Regions from separate parts of the Paenibacillus sp. FSL M8-0212 genome, predicted to be linked through region 1. Evidence: predicted binding sites of a transcription regulator. Region 1 holds the regulator's gene; the other holds the start of a gene.
The links. Region 1 encodes Rex, which represses fermentation and respiration genes when NADH is low (regulators of the CRP and FNR family bind a similar motif). Its sites were predicted from a motif close to TTGTGAAATATTTCACAA; they were not measured.
Positions count from the first base shown of each region.

Region 2: MKX68_RS12895 (cytochrome ubiquinol oxidase subunit I) is a predicted target of Rex. The motif match lies at 2,419-2,436, and genes of this name have one in related genera.

Region 1 is NZ_JBBORP010000001.1:5,132,105-5,141,521, reverse strand. Features, by position in the region: gene MKX68_RS22760 (AAA family ATPase) at 1-398, opposite strand, end outside; gene MKX68_RS22755 (hypothetical protein) at 391-918, opposite strand; gene MKX68_RS22750 (DUF5590 domain-containing protein) at 1,219-1,749, opposite strand; gene MKX68_RS22745 (amidohydrolase) at 1,789-3,096, opposite strand; gene MKX68_RS22740 (redox-sensing transcriptional repressor Rex) at 3,083-3,736, opposite strand; gene dinG (ATP-dependent DNA helicase DinG) at 3,956-6,817, opposite strand; gene MKX68_RS22730 (tetratricopeptide repeat protein) at 6,959-7,582, opposite strand; gene panD (aspartate 1-decarboxylase) at 7,700-8,083, opposite strand; gene panC (pantoate--beta-alanine ligase) at 8,076-8,972, opposite strand; gene panB (3-methyl-2-oxobutanoate hydroxymethyltransferase) at 8,969-9,417, opposite strand, start outside.
Region 2 is NZ_JBBORP010000001.1:2,892,767-2,900,089, forward strand. Features, by position in the region: gene MKX68_RS12885 (glycosyltransferase) at 1-882, opposite strand, end outside; gene MKX68_RS12890 (tetratricopeptide repeat protein) at 882-2,174, opposite strand; gene MKX68_RS12895 (cytochrome ubiquinol oxidase subunit I) at 2,558-3,973, shown strand; gene cydB (cytochrome d ubiquinol oxidase subunit II) at 3,918-4,973, shown strand; gene cydD (thiol reductant ABC exporter subunit CydD) at 4,975-6,891, shown strand; gene cydC (thiol reductant ABC exporter subunit CydC) at 6,893-7,323, shown strand, end outside.

The sequences.
Region 1 (9,417 bases):
ACAAAAACAGAATCGGTGTAATGGGCAGCAGCCTTGGCCATCAACGTTTTTCCTGTCCCTGGAGGGCCCGTCAGCAAGATCCCTTTTAACGGGCGAATCCCGAACTTCCGAATTTCTTCATGTTTGATGAGAAAGTCAAGTGCTTCACGCAATTCCTGCTTGGCACTGTCCTGTCCGCCAATTTCTTCAAAAGTAAGCTTGGAAGGTCCTTTTTTCTTCCGTTTACGTTCCTGTGCAGCGCCTACTGTAATCCCGCCACGCATTTGCATCATGAACAGCAAAGCTCCGACAAGCACCGCTGCAATCAGAATCGGAACAATATTAACACCAGTAAAAGCAAGAAAAATAATCAATACGGGAAAAAATCCGATGGCAACTTCTTTTGTCCACTTAGGCATTAGGCCACACTCCTATCTGACCGGGCACACGCGGCAGAATAATAAACTTGCTGGCATCTCCGTCTCTGAGACTGACATATACATTGTTGTCATCCATCGCTGTATTCACCTTAATTCCATTGGTCGCCATCTTTGACAACGTTGGTGTAATCTCGGTGTATTGCTTGTTCTCCATCGCCTGAGCTACGGTAAACATCGCATCACCCCACCAACTTTCCAGTGCTTCACTGGAATGATCCACAACGTCCAATTTTAGTGAACGTGTTCCAATCAAGTTCTGTCCTTCTTTGTGAATATATTGTACCAGTCTGCCCAAATCAACATCGGGTTGCAGATCCAGTTTCAATTGTACGTCATTGCGGTTAATAGTTAATTGAACGTCATTGACTCCATCGTACTGGGTAACCATCTTTTCAATCGGATTCTGCACAGCCACCTGACGATATACAAACCAACCTCCAAACAACACAACGGCTGAAATGACGGCAGTTAAAGCAATAGGCAATACTTTTAGTTTCAAGTGAATTACCCCTCCCAGATTTTGGCCCAACCTACTGGCTTATTGGTATATAAGAATATGTGCACATTGACTCCTGCGATAATTTCGACAGGTTTATTTGTTTTGAATGTAACTTTGAGTACATATCTGAGTATATCACATCGTATATACAATTTCGAAGGCGAAAATATGAATAAATTATTAATTTTAACTATTTAAATTATTTAAGTTTACGGGCAACACAAAGAACCGGTTCAGTCGGATATCCGTCTGCCGGTTCTTTTGTTTCATTCATTCTCTAGCTATGTCACTCTATTTGTTCTAGCTGTTCGGGAGTGTGTAGACCAGGTCCACCTGTTCTCCGTTGCTAAAACGATAAAAACGATAGTGGTTATGCGTACCGTCTTTATAATACACTTGCCACACATATATTCCATTCACAACTCCGGGCATGATTCGTTTAATCTCGCCGGCAGGAACTTCAGAACTGAAGCGATTGCGGATCTGCGCTTCGGACATGCCATTCTGCAGCAGCTCACTGTGTACAGCGTTTGCACCCTTAGCCGGTTGATTGTTTGCATCGAATTTAACCCAAACCATAACATCCTGGTTATCCTTATTTTTGCCGATCAGGGTCCAGTAGATGTTGTCAGAGCCTTCTTTGTCTCCCCAGATGTACTTGCGCAATTCATCATAGGATGTAATGCCCAGTTGCTCCTGAGCTGCCTGTATGGCGAGCGCTTCTTCCTTGCGCTGGTCCTGCGTGACATGGACGTAATAACGCTGAAGTCCAAACAGAATCAGAACCAGTGCAAGCAGCGAAATCCATATCCACTTCTTTTTTTTCTTCAAAAGCCGAACTTCCTTTCCCTATGATGCTCTATCCTGCAATTAACGAGCAAGCAGACCATCAAATGCCAATTGAGACTCACGCAAAATACGCTCTTCATCCAGCGTCAGACATTCGCCATGTTTCACCACTTGTTTCCCATCCACCCATACGTGCTCAACATCTTTGGCAGAAGCCGAGTAGATCGTATGTGAGATCAGGTCTGTATGTGGATAGAAATGTGCCTGTTCAATGTCCAAGGCGATAAAGTCAGCCTTCATGCCGACCTGGAGTGCTCCGGTATTGTTCAAGAAGATTGATTTGGCACCATATGACGTTCCGAGTAGTAACGCTTCGCCTGCTGGCACTGCCGTCGGGTCACCAGATACACCTTTGTGGATCAATGCAGCCAGTCTCATTTCCTCGAACATATCCAGGTTGTTGTTACTTGCTGGTCCGTCAGTTCCGAGTGACACGGTAACTCCTGCTTTCAGCAACGCAGGTACACGCGCAACACCGGAAGCGAGTTTCAGGTTACTTCCCGGGTTATGGGATACAGCCACATCATGACGGGCCAGAATCTCAATCTCTTCGTCATTCAGATGCACCGCATGTGCAACCAGGGATGGACGGGAGAAAAAGCCCAGTTTCTCCAGATGTGCTACAGGACGCAGTCCATAATCAGCCACGTTCTGCTCGACTTCACGAAGCGTTTCCGACATATGTGTATGAAGAGGAAGGTTTAGGTCGTTTGCGACCTGTACAAGCTTCTCTATGTAGTCAGGAGGGCATGTATATGGTGCGTGTGGCGAGATTACGGTTGTAATGCGACCATCGGCCTGTCCATTCCACTCACGTGCAAACGCTGCCGACTCCTCCAGCTTCCGCAGTTGCTCTTCTTCCGAGCACAGCCCAATTACACCACGTGCCAGTGCTGCTCTAACGCCGGATTGCTCCACAACTTTGGCAACTTGATCCATGTGATCGTACATGTCCAGGAAAGCTGTAGTTCCGCCTTTCAACATTTCAAGCACCGATAGCGAAGTTCCCCAATATACGTCTTCTGAAGTCATTTTCGCTTCCATCGGCCACATTTTTTCCTGCAACCATACTTGCAACGCAAGATCGTCTCCGTGCCCTCTGAGCAACGACATCGCTGCATGACCATGCGTATTGATCAGACCCGGCAGGAAGAACAATCCTTTTCCATCCACTTTGGTACAATTTTCGTCTCCATCCGGCAATGTCTCACCAATATGCACAATCTTGTCATTCTCAACAACCATGTATCCTTGAACAACGTTCCATGTTGTGCCGCCTTCATTAACGGCAAATTTGCCGTTGTGAATTACCCATCTATTTGTTGTCATCTTCCTCATCGTCCTTTCCAGTCTCCAAGTAATAGGCCAAACTAAGCAGATCCGTTGTAAAGTCAGCATGGTGAATGCGGATATGCGGCGGTGTTTTTAGAATTGTTGGTGCAAAATTAAGGATCGCTTCAATTCCCGATTCAATAAGCTGATCGGCTACATTTTGAGCTTCCGTATCCGGAACCGTAATAATACCGATGCGGATGTTATCCGTTTTAACCGCTTCCGTCAATTCATTCATTGGTTTTACCGTCAAACTGTTGATTTGACTACCAATCTTCGGTCCATATGCATCAAATACAGCAACAATCTTCATGTTGTCTTTCAGATATGCGTTGTAGTTGGACAAGGCCTGTCCGAGGTTACCCGCACCTACCAGAGCTACATTAATTTGCTGATCGATTTTGAGAATGTGACGAATTTTCTCGATCAAATAGGATACATCATACCCGATCCCTTTACGACCAAAATCACCGAAGTAAGCCAGGTCTTTTCGAATTTGGGCCGGATTCAGATCCAGCCTTTGTCCAAGCTCTTGAGAAGAAACAGTAGCCACCTCACGCTGGTGCAACTCGCTCAAATAGCGCAAGTATACAGGCAGACGTCGTACCACCGCTTCCGAAATTTTATCCGATTTCATTCTTGCTCCCCCTTACCAAGGCCACGATAAAAATAATAGATGAAAAGTTGAGCATTCTGTATAAACTCAAAGATAAACGTGACATTTTATACAGAATGCTCCTTGTAATTTAGGTTATAAGTTCTTACGTGCAACTGCTCTAATCGGATACGGAAATATCTAATAAAGTTTAACGCCAAACGATAGTGTCATGCAATGATATAACGAACAGAACAACCATTATTCTTGTTCATTAGCAGGTTTTTCCAACCACTCGGTGATTCGTGGAACCATCTGCTCCGTGAGCATATGCTCCATTTTGGGACCTGGTAATGAATATAAAAAGAATTTACCATAGTACGCTTCAATCACACGTGTATCATAAACAATGACAATTCCTCTGTCCTTTGCTGTACGCACCAATCGGCCAAATCCCTGCTTGAAACGAATGACCGCTTGTGGCACGGACAGTTTCATGAACGGATTTTTCTTCTGTTCCTGAAGCAACTCACTCTTGGCTTCCACCAACGGATGATTCGGCGGTTGGAAAGGCAATCTTACAATAGCGAGACAGGTCAGCGCTTCTCCCGGAATATCTACACCCTCCCAGAAGCTGCTTGTGCCCAGAAGTACTGTTGCTTTGGCATCTTGGAACCTGCGAGTCAATTTGGAACGACTTCCACTATCAACGCCTTGACCAAGCAACGAGATGTCGTTGCCAGACAGCGCCTCCTTCAGCGGATCATAGACCTGTCGCAACATCTTGTATGAAGTAAACAGAACCATCATGCGTCCACGCGTAGCAATTGCCGTCTCTGCGAGTGATTGCACCAGCATATTAACAAAGTGCGCATCACCCACACTTCCCTTCACACTCGGGAAATCACGCGGAATCACCAGAAGTGCCTGATCGCGATAGTTGAAAGGTGATGGCAGCATCGACGTTAACAACCGATTATTCTCGGAAGCATCCTGCAAGCCAAGCTGCTCAATCATGAACTGGAATGACTTATCTACCGAAAGCGTAGCTGATGTAAGCACAACACTTTTCTTTTTATCAAAAAACAAATCCTTAAGTTGGGCACTGACATCTACAGGTACGGCATACAGCTGGAGTGATTTACTGCGGAACTGGCCGCTGGCTTCCATCCAGTACACTGTTTTGGCGTCATCCATTCGCATGAAGAAACGTAGATTCTCCTTCAATGTGGTCAGATCTTTCAGTAATCCTGTAATGTCCGTAATCAGACTATCCGATTGATAATCATCCTGATCCTCTTTCACTTCAAGCAGCAATTTGTCCCCTTTGCGAACCAAATCGCCCAGAGTCACATAGATCTGGTTCTCCAGATCCTGCAACTCCTGCCATTTTGCAGGTTTCTGAGATGCTTTCAGACGCAGTGAAAATTGCCCCGTCTCGCCCGGTGAAGCATCACTTCGTTCAGGCAACAGACCAAACAAGGCATCGCTCATACGATCCCACAGTTCCTTGACCTCAAGAGCGAGCGGGAACATCTGATCCACCATGGAGCCCCATTGCACCGAATTCTCATGCCCGGATAACTGCGAACGAAGCATAGGCAGCTGACCATTACGACTGTCTTTAAACAGGCGGGTCAGTGTATGAACCAAAGTGAAATATTTCATATGCATTCCAAGATGTTTACCAGCGACATCCTCCAGATGATGTGCCTCATCGATTACAAGACTCTCATAGGCTGGCAGCAGCTGATGCGCGGCTTTCACATCCGTAAATAATTTGGAGTGATTGGTGATTACGATATCAGACAACCCTGCTTCATGTTTGGCACGATGGTAGAAACATTTGCGGAACCATGGACAGGATCTTCCCAGACATGATTCGGATTCGCTCTGTACCGTCTCCCAGAAGTCCCCTCCGCGTCCGCTAAGGTTAAGTTCCTCATCATCTCCGGTTTCGGTCTGTGTTAGCCAGACGATCATCTGAGCAGCTGTGAAATAATCCTCTTTAGGTGTGGCGAACTCACGTTTATTGATTTTGTGTTCAAATTTGCGCAGGCACAGGTAATGTCCACGTCCTTTGAATACAGCAGCCTTAAACGGGAACGGAACCACTTGAGTCAGCATCGGAATGTCCCGCTCTCTCAATTGCTCCTGCAGATTGATCGTATGCGTGCTGACCATAACTTTCTGTTCTTGTTTCACACTTTCGTAAATAGCAGGCAACAGATACCCTAGAGATTTGCCGGTACCCGTTCCAGCTTCGATCAAGAGATGTTTCTCTTCATCCAGGGCTTGCCTTACACTGCTGAACATCTGAGTCTGCGCTTCACGCTCTTCGTAATGATCCAGCGTATCCTTCAGGTTCTCCCGAACCTGGTCCATAAACTGTTCGAAGCTTACACCATCAAGGGGGTTAGCCTCCCGCTCATCGCGTGGTGCACCAATATCGGTCCAATCACTTACATTAAGAGCAAGCTGACGATAATAGGTATGTCCGTCCAGATCCTGAATCGGCTCTGCTTCCTTCTCACTGCGCATTCCGTCCAAGAACCAGCCCAAGTCACTGTCTTCTGGTGCAAACAGGTCACTGAGGCGCTGAATCGTTATGAGCGGTAATTCCTTTAACTCATCCAGGCACTTGAGCAGCACATAGGCTGTCGCCAGTGCATCACTGTCTGCCTGGTGAGGGCGATCATGTTGAAATCCAAATTCGGAAGACACATAACCGAGTTGATAAGAACCCAGTGATGGGAATGTGATCTTCAGAAAATCAATCGTGTCCAGAATGCGGCCAGTGAACGGCAAATAACCGCAACGGTCAAGAGCATTCTGCAAAAAGTGAAAATCAAAAGCGACGTTGTGTCCAACAAGCACCACATCATTAAGTAGCGGAACCATCTCCATCATCATCTCTTCGAGTGAAGGAGCGTCCGCCACATCTGCATCGGTAATACCCGTCAACCCCGAAATAAACGGGGGAATCGGTACACCAGGGTTCACATAAGAACTATATATTTGAGTTATGCTGTAGTCATGATCTATGATGGCAAGTCCGGCCTGTATAATCTCACCGTCGGACTGCGTGCCGGTTGTTTCGAAATCCAATACGGCAAATTTCATTGCAATGTACGGTCCCTTCCATTCCAGTCTATGTTACAGCATAGCAAAAAAAAGGGGATTTGAAAATTAACTGACAAAAAAGCGGTGTCCCCGCCGCTATGCCAAAGGAGGGAACACCGTTTTTTGTCGCCGAATTCCCGCTTAATGAAGGGTCGTCAGCTGATTAGCATATTGCAATTTTCCCCTGTTCAACCTGCAAGCTTCCATGTTGTACAGTGGTTCGGTCAATGTCGGGTCATACTGAAGGGCCTGTGCAAAGAGTGAACATGCAGCTTCAGGATTCGCAAGCTTGGCTTGAATACAGCCCAGGGCGTTACATACAAGCCCTTTCAAGCGAGGTGAACCCTTAAGGTACATGATCTGCTGCAAATGTGTCCCGGCTTCCGCCATTTGTTCCAAATTCAGATACGCGAGCGCCAGGTAAAAACGAGTCAATGCACTCTCCGGATGGTCGGTCACAACCCGGGAGAACTGCATGATCGCCTGCGGATACATCTGTAGTTTGAAATAGCCCTGACCACGACTGAAACATTCCAGATGGAGTTCAGGCAGAGCGGTAACAGCTTCCTGTTCCGGTTCAAGGGAAGCAGGCTTATCCATCTCCCGCTCCCTCACCTGGCTCATCTTTTCTTCAAACATCAGCCATTCATCCAGCATTCCGTCACTCATCCGCTTAAGCAAATTCCACTTTTGCAGCAATTCTTGTTTGTTCAGGCCTTCAGCGGAAGGATAGCTCTTGATAATTTCATCTAACATGTCGTTCATTTCTGCGAAAACATGCTGGAACATCGATGCATCCCCACCCTTGAAAAAATGGATTAGTGCAGTGACCTGTACTCATTTTTTGCTTCAAGGGCCGATTTCATTCTCCTTACCAGTCGATTACATAATTGTCGCGTGGACTTCCTGCTTCATCGTTTGTACAGGTTTATTCTGTCCATCTACAAATACAACGGTTGGTTTGTGAGTATTTGCCTCTTCTTGGGACATCATGGCATAAGAAATGATAATGACGTTATCTCCAGGCTGCACCAGACGTGCAGCTGCGCCGTTAAGACATATGACCCCGCTCCCGCGCGGTCCTGGAATCACATAAGTTTCCAGACGTGCACCATTGTTGTTGTTCACAATTTGCACTTTCTCGTTTTCCATCAAGTCGGATGTTTCCATCAAGTCTTCATCTATGGTAATGCTACCCACATAGTTCAAGTTGGCTTCCGTTACCGTAGCCCGGTGGATTTTGGATTTCATCAGTGTTCTAAACATGGGACAGTACCTCCGATTTTTGCAACCTTATATTGTCAATCAATCTTGTTTTTCCGAATTTCACCGCAAGTGCAATGAGCAGATCATCACGTCCTTGAACTTCTTCCTGATCTGCGAGCGGCTCCAGACTTGGAAAAGCCTGAATCTCGGCGTAGTCGATAACGGCAAGCGGTGAGCTTGCAATCTGCTCGCGCAGAATACGACGGATATCTGCCGCATTTGTAGCTACACCTGTATCTGCGGCTTCCTGAGCTGCACGCAGTGCCTTCGACAGAACCAATGCCTGTGTACGCTGTTCTGCGCTAAGATAGACATTACGTGAACTGAGGGCAAGGCCATCCTCTTCGCGAACAATCGGACAGGGTACAATTTCTACAGGCATATTCAAATCATTCACCATCTGTTGAATGACCGCAACCTGCTGGGCGTCTTTCATTCCAAAAAATGCACGCTGTGGCTGTACGATGTTAAACAGTTTGGAGACTACGGTCGTTACCCCGTCAAAATGCCCCGGACGGGAAGCGCCACATAGGCGCTCCGTCAGTTTTGAGACCGATACGGTCGTTTGTGTTGCCTGTGGATACATCTCTTCAACAGAGGGAATAAATACGATATCTACTCCTTGTGAGCGTGCTGTTTCCACATCTCTGGCTTCATCCCGCGGATAGCTGTCAAAATCTTCATTAGGGCCGAATTGAATCGGATTAACAAATATGCTTAATACCACGATATCGCTCTGTTTTCTTGCTGCCTGCATCAAGCTTGCATGACCTTGATGAAGATAACCCATTGTCGGTACCAGACCTACAACGGACGCACTGGACCGAATCGCTTGACGCTTCAAGCTTAGTTCCTGTCTTAACTCTGCGATTGTCCGTAATACTTTCATGAGTTACTCCCCACCTTTTCCTTGCGTTGTCCGCCGTACAGTTGATCCAGAACACCATCCGCAGCATTGAATACATGCTCTTCGGCCGGGAACGAACGATCTTTAACTTCTTTCACATAAGCTTCGATGCTCGTTCTGATTAATGTACCCACATCTCCATAGGTTTTGACAAATCGTTTGGGTGTATACGGAGAGGCGTATTGAACCACATCGTGGAATACCAGTACCTGACCATCACAGCCTCGTCCTGCTCCAATTCCGATGGTAGGGATGGACAGTTCCTCCGAGATCGCCCGTGCAACTTCTTCCGTAACCAGTTCAAGCACAATGCCAAACGCGCCTGCAGCTTCCAGGGCTTTGGCTTCGTCCATCAGACGTTTCGCGTCCGCTGCATCCTTGCCCTGAATGCGGTAACCACCAATCTGATTAACCGATTGAGGTGTAA
Region 2 (7,323 bases), 2.2 Mb from region 1:
TTTACGAACCCGGTCCTCCAGACTGCCGGCCCAGCCGAGATGCTGAACCTTCAGTTCCGTACTGACCCCAGGCAATACAGTGCAGGACAAGGGAAGACGAGGGACGTGATGATTCTGTTGTGGATAAAAATAAGGATATCCAGGCATATACCGTACAAGTGAAGCGGTATGCCGTTTGTGCAGAGACCAGAGATCATCTTCCCGGTAGTGGGTCCGGCCACCCCACATGTCGTAGAATCGAAATGCAAACCAGTCCGCATACTCCTGATTAATCAGAGTGCGTATGGCTTTCTTGGCCTCTGAGCTGTACAGCTCATCCGCATCAACTGAAAGCAACCAGTCGGGACGTGTTCCCGCAGCCGCTTGCCATAAGGTGTTGCGAAGGCGCCATTCCTCGGCGAACAGTGGTTTCTCCAATACCTCCAGACGGACCACCTTTGGATAGGCTTTGCATATGTCCGGTGTTCCGTCTGTGCTGGCATCGTCCACAATCACGATCTCATCCACGAACTCACTCAGATCATGCAATACTTCTTCAAGGTATCGGCCACGTTCATTGCGAACCTGGAGCATGGCGGTCAGCTTGTTGCCTTTGCTTTTGCGAACCCGACGAATGGAGAAGGGCTCTTTGAATACACTTGTTTCCTCTTGTGTTATAGCTGCACTCTGTTCTTCCTGACCTTGTGAATCATTCCAGTGATGCACTTGGCTTCGGATGTCCTGCGTTGGTTGCGCATGATTCGGGGTGTGATCTCCATTTTCCAATGCGTCTTTATGTGTTCGATCGACTGTTTCGATTGGCGTGTAGGTGGTTTCGGTTCGGATATCCCTGTGAACCATTGGCCCATTCAACTGTTGTCTACGCTTCTTAGGGTCCAGCATCATGGCACCTCCCCAAGCAATTGCTGTACAGCATGATCCAACAACTCCAGTTCGACAATCCGGGCGAGCGCATCTTCATCCTCCAGTGCCGTTTCGAGAAAATGTCGGACTGCCCCGTGCCGTTCCCCTCGCAGTGCCAGCGCACTGCCGGATAATTGCTGATAATCCCGGCGACTGGCATCATCCTGAATATCGACTGCATGCACCAGAGCCAGTGCCTCTTCCACACGTCCAGTCTCCTGGTAGATGCGGAATTTCCAATGTCTCGCCGTTTCTCCGCCAAGTTCGTCCAGGATACGCAGGGCATTTCCGTAATCATCGTTCATACGCAGTAGTTCCGCTCGTACAAGTTGATCTTCTCCTGCCTCCAGCCAGCGACATAACTGTTCATAATGATGCCGTTCCTGCTCATCGGATGCACTAATTCCGTACACTCGCAGGGCGTCCTCCAACTCTCCAGCCCGGGCATGAATGGCAGACAGGAATCGATAATGGGAGATCACACAATCACTGCGACCATTCATGACTGCATGGGTGAAGGCCTCTTGCAACGAATGGACGGCCCGCCGATCTTCAAGTAAGTATTCATAGGCTGCCAGCAAAAAGGATATCGTCTCATGTGCACCTGCTTTGGCACGAAGCTGGCGGTAGAAGTCGGCACGTACACTGCATTGGAGCAGGGTGACGCTATCCGGAGTGCCTGACAGGACCTGCCGCAGCGCATGCAGGAAGAACAGTTCGTAGTCCCGGAGAGGGACTTCGAGATCATCCTTTTGCATCGTACCCGCAGGTGCAGGGTCTTCGCCGCCCAGCCAGATAACACGTACGCCTTGGAATAACAGCTTCATATAACGTGTCTCGGAGGATGTGCCTACCAGATCGGCGATGCCGACCAGTTTGGAAATACTGCTCTCCCATAGGGGAGAAGATGATTCTTCCCCAGCAGGCTCAGGGAGCAGGACGATACATAGCTCCGGCTCCAGCGAGGCTGTAGCCATAAGCCAGTAGGGATGGGCGACTACGGCTACGGTGCGAGGTTCCAGCAATAGCTGCTCGGCTTCAGGGAGGGAGATGACGGTAATGACCGGAGGTACATCTTCTGTTTGCGTCAGGCTGCTGACATAGAAGACCTCTCCCTCGATCGACAGCAGTGCAGCAATATCGGGATAGGGAAAGGATGACCAGCCACCTTTGCGAGGGAAGAGAACATATCGGACAGGGGACTGTGCTGTACTGACCTTATCCAGGCTGGCTTCGGTGTCTTCACCTGGTAGTGGTGCAGGTTTTTCCATGAATAGTTCACCTCACCTTGACTGTAATATGGAGCGTCATTCGCTCTGCATGTGCTTCATGCTTTCACTTCATATGTAAAGCCCTCACGGTACTTCGCATGATATACCTGAGACTAACATATGGGCATTCCGTTCCAAACATGAGTATCTTCCATGAATAGATACAGTTGGCAAGCTGTGATAATAGGCTGAATTTTATCTTTTGTGTGACTAGGATCACTTTTTTTTGCTCTAGAGACGAAGATTGTGATAATTCTCACATGTATAAAATAGGTAATCTGGCACAATACGTTCATCAACGTATTTGGCGGACAGACAGCGAAGGTGCAGCTTCAATGCCAAATACGCATACTGCGAAGTGAACAGAAAGAAGGGGTAACGGTATGGATCCGATTATGTTATCGCGTATCCAATATGCACTTACAACGATTTTCCATTTCTTTTTTGTCCCGCTATCCATCGGTCTTGTACTGTTGGTTGCGATTATGGAGACGTTGTACGTTGTTAAGGGGAAGGAAATCTACAAAACGATGGCCAAGTTCTGGGGCAAGCTGTTCCTGATTAACTTTGCCGTCGGGGTAGTCACAGGTATTTTGCAAGAGTTCCAGTTCGGTATGAACTGGTCCGAGTACTCCCGATTTGTCGGGGACGTGTTCGGTGCGCCACTGGCTATTGAAGCGCTACTGGCGTTTTTTATGGAGTCTACATTTATTGGTTTGTGGATATTCGGATGGGATCGTTTGTCCAAAAAAGTGCATCTGGCCTGCATCTGGCTGGTGTTTGTCGGCACATTCCTGTCCGCGCTGTGGATTCTGGCAGCCAATTCATTTATGCAGCATCCTGTCGGGTTTGAGATTAACAACGGCCGAGCCGAGATGAATGATTTCTTTGCACTCATCACGAATGGTCAGCTTCTCGTCGAATTCCCACATACGATTTTTGGGGCATTGATGACAGGGGCTTTTGTCGTAACCGGGATCAGTGCTTACAAATTGATGAAAAAGCAGGATGTGGAGATCTTCCGCAAATCGTTTAATATTGCGATCATTATCGCTCTTGTTTCCTCGTTTGGTGTAGCTTTCTCCGGACACTTCCAGGCTCAATATCTCGTGGAGACACAGCCGATGAAGATGGCAGCCAGTGAAGGCACATGGACAACGACAGAAGATCCGGCACCATGGACGGTGGTCGCTTTTATTGATCCGGATAAACAGGAGAGTACGGGTGAGATCAAAATCCCTGGATTGCTCAGTTACCTGTCCTACAGCAAGTTCTCCGGTAGTGTCAAAGGCATGAAGGAGCTTCAAGCTGAGTATGAACAGACGTATGGACCGGGGGACTATATCCCGCCAGTACGGACAACGTTCTGGAGTTTCCGTATCATGATTGCAGCGGGTGGTTTGATGATTGCACTGGCGCTATACGGTACGTTCCTAGCCATGCGTAAGAAGCTGGAGGTCGCTGGGAAGTGGTTTATGCGTCTGATGGGATTCGCTATATCCTTGCCATTTATCGCCAATACATCAGGTTGGATTATGACCGAGGTTGGAAGACAGCCATGGACGGTATTTGGTTATATGACCACCGAAGCCGGAGTCTCACCGAATGTATCCGCAGGAATGATCCTGTTCTCGACCATTGCTTTTACCGCTGCGTATACGGTTCTCGGAATCGTGATGGTATACCTGTTCGTACGTGAGATCAAGGCAGGGCCATTTGCGGTCGAGAAGCCAGAAGATCACGATGAATCGGCCGATCCGTTCGGCGTGGATGGAGGTTATTCCGTTGTCACTAAGTGAGTTGTGGTTTTTGCTGATTGCCGTATTGTTTGTTGGTTTCTTCTTTTTGGAAGGTTTTGATTTTGGTGTGGGGATGTCTACAGGTATTATCGCCAAAACAGATCGTGAACGCCGGACTCTGATCAACTCGATTGGTCCGTTCTGGGATGGTAATGAAGTATGGCTGATTACAGCAGGGGGCGCGATGTTTGCCGCCTTCCCGCACTGGTATGCCACATTGTTCAGTGGTTTTTACCTGCCACTTGTAGTGGTGTTACTCGCCTTGATTGGTCGCGGAGTTGCTTTCGAATTCCGCAGTAAAATGAAACAGCAGCGCTGGCGCAAAACGTGGGACATCATCATTGTTGTCTCCAGCGCGCTCTTGCCTTTCCTATTCGGCGTGGTCTTTGCCACATTGATGAAAGGTCTGCCCATTGATGGGGAGATGCAGCTGCGTGCAGGATTCCTCGATATTGTTAATCCGTACACCGTGATTGGTGGCTTGAGCGTAACCCTGCTGTGTCTGGTTCATGGATTGCTGTTTGCATCACTACGAACAGTAGGTGATCTCAGAGAGCGTGCCTTGAAGACAGCGCAAAAATTAATGCTGCCGCTGGCTGCACTGCTCGCTGTTTACGCGTTAATGACGTATTTCATGACCGATGTGTTCGCCGTACGCGGCTGGGCTCTTTGGATTATGGTTGTACTCGGCGCAGTCTCGCTTGCACTTGCGGCATACTTTGTTCGTCAGAAGCGTGAAGGCTGGGCTTTTGGGATGACTGGGGCAGTGATTGCAATTGCTTTTGCCTCGGTCTTTATTGGACTTTTCCCAAGAGTGATGGTGAGTTCCTTTGGAGCGGCATATGACCTGACTGTATACAATGCCGCATCGGGCGCTTATTCATTGAAAGTAATGACAATTGTAGCCTGCACACTGCTGCCGTTTGTTCTCGGTTATCAGATCTGGAGTTATTATATCTTCCGCAAACGTCTGAACGAGCAGCACCACCTGGAGTACTGATATGGGACGGGGGCTAATGAAGCTGCCGGGCATCCGGCCGGTACTTGCGCTGGCCTCAGCGCTGGTGCTGCTACAGGCGATGACGATCATTATGCAAGCCAAATGGCTGGCACAGGCCATCACGGCATTGTTTGAAGGTTCATCCGTAACGGAGCAGTACCCGGTACTGCTGCTGTTCCTGGCTGCTTTTGCCGCCCGCTACGCCTTATCCTTCTGGTTACAACTCGTGACATCACGATATGCGGAGAGGACAGGGACCGATCTGCGCAGACAGATGGTGGAGCAGTGGTTCAGGCTCGGGCCGCGTTATGCCAAGACGGAAGGCACAGGCCATCTGGTTACCCTGGCACGTGAGGGAACAGCTCAATACAAGACGTATCTCGAACTATTCATTCCTCGTATGCTGGGCATAGGATTCACACCTATCGTCATTCTGCTGTATGTGTTTAAGCTGGATCTAATGTCCGGGGTTATTCTGATGCTGACACTCCCAATCCTGATCGTGTTCATGATTCTGATTGGTTTGGCTGCGCAGCGCAAGATAGATGGACAATTCAGGTCCTACAAAGCACTCGCTAACCATTTTGTTGACACCTTGCGGGGTCTGGAAACGCTGAAAACGTTGGGACAGAGCAAAACACACGAAGGGTCCATTCTGCGGGTCAGTCAGCGGTATCGGAAGGCGACGATGTCTACCCTGCGCATGGCTTTTCTTTCTTCGTTTGCTCTCGATTTCTTCACCATGCTGTCCGTTGCTTCCGTGGCAGTTGGTCTGGGATTACGTCTGACGGAGGGACATATGCTGCTTGGCCCTGCACTGACAGTACTGATTCTGGCACCTGAATATTTCCTGCCTGTACGTATGCTCGGCGCTGATTATCATGCCACATTGGACGGTAAGGAAGCCGGAGCGGCTATCAACCAAGTGATTGAACGGGGGAAAGTCGCCGAACAGAAACAAAAAGAAGCCTATGCAAATGTTGTTGCACATCCCGTTACGGCAGAGGACGAGGCTGGATCTACACCATCATTATCTTTGGGTAAAAGGAAAGCCGCTACTTCGACCATACGTGTCGTGTTGAATGATAAAACGGCTGCGGGGCATCTTGCTCCTGATCCTGCCTCTGTTTCTACTACTCCTGAGCTTGTTTCTTCCTCTTCCTCAGTGTTCTCTTGGAATGAGAATAGCAGATTGGCTCTAACGGATGTACAGGTACGGCATGATGATGAAGGTCCTTATTCGCTAAAGGATGTCACATTTCAGATTACAGGTCTCGGCAAAATCGGTATTATTGGCGCCAGCGGAGCAGGCAAGTCCACGTTGATTGATGTGTTGGCTGGGTTCCAATTGCCTACGTCGGGTCAAGTTTTGGCTAACGGTCAGCCAGTTACATCGGATATGCTCGAATCCTGGCGAAGACAGACGGCAGCTATCCCGCAGCATCCGTATATCTTTAGTGGAAGTCTGGCCGATAACGTTCGTTTCTACATGCCGGAGGCTTCGGATGCGGAGGTGGCTAAGGCCATTAGCGCAGCTGGATTAACCAAGCTGCTGTCCTCATTATCCGGTGGGCTACATGAGCCTATTGGGGCTGGCGGCAGACAGCTCAGTGGTGGGCAGGAGCAACGGGTGGCGCTGGCAAGAGCCCTGCTTAGTAAACGGAACATCCTGCTGCTTGATGAACCGACAGCTCATCTGGATGTGGAAACAGAGTATGAATTGAAACAGACGATGATGCCGCTGTTTGAAGGAAAACTTGTATTTTTGGCTACCCATCGCCTGCACTGGATGCCGCATATGGATCGAATTATTGTCATGGATGGCGGCACAGTGGCAGAGACGGGAACACATCAGGAATTACTGGCACGACAAGGTGTATATTATCAGATGATTCAGGCCCAGATGGAGGCGATATAAAATGAAGTCCGGATATGAACACATGGAGACCGTCCGTAACGGAAAAGAAAAAAATAGCTGGATTGCTCCGTATGTGGCACAGTACCGCTGGAGATTCATTGCAGTCATTGCGCTAGGTACATGCGCTGCCTTGTGTGCGGTACTGCTGCTGTTCACCTCCGGATTTCTGATCTCCAAGTCTGCGCTGCGTCCTGAAAATATTCTGATGGTGTATGTACCTATTGTTGGTGTACGTGCATTTGGGATATTCCGCGCCGTCTTTCGATATATCGAGCGATTGGCAGGCCATGATGCCGTACTGCGGGTGTTGGCCGATCAGCGGGTGAAGTTATATCGCATTCTGGAGCCACAGGCCCTGTTCCTGCGCTCTCGTATGCAGACCGGGGATGTGCTTGGAGCACTCGCCGATGATGTGGAGCGGTTGCAGGATAT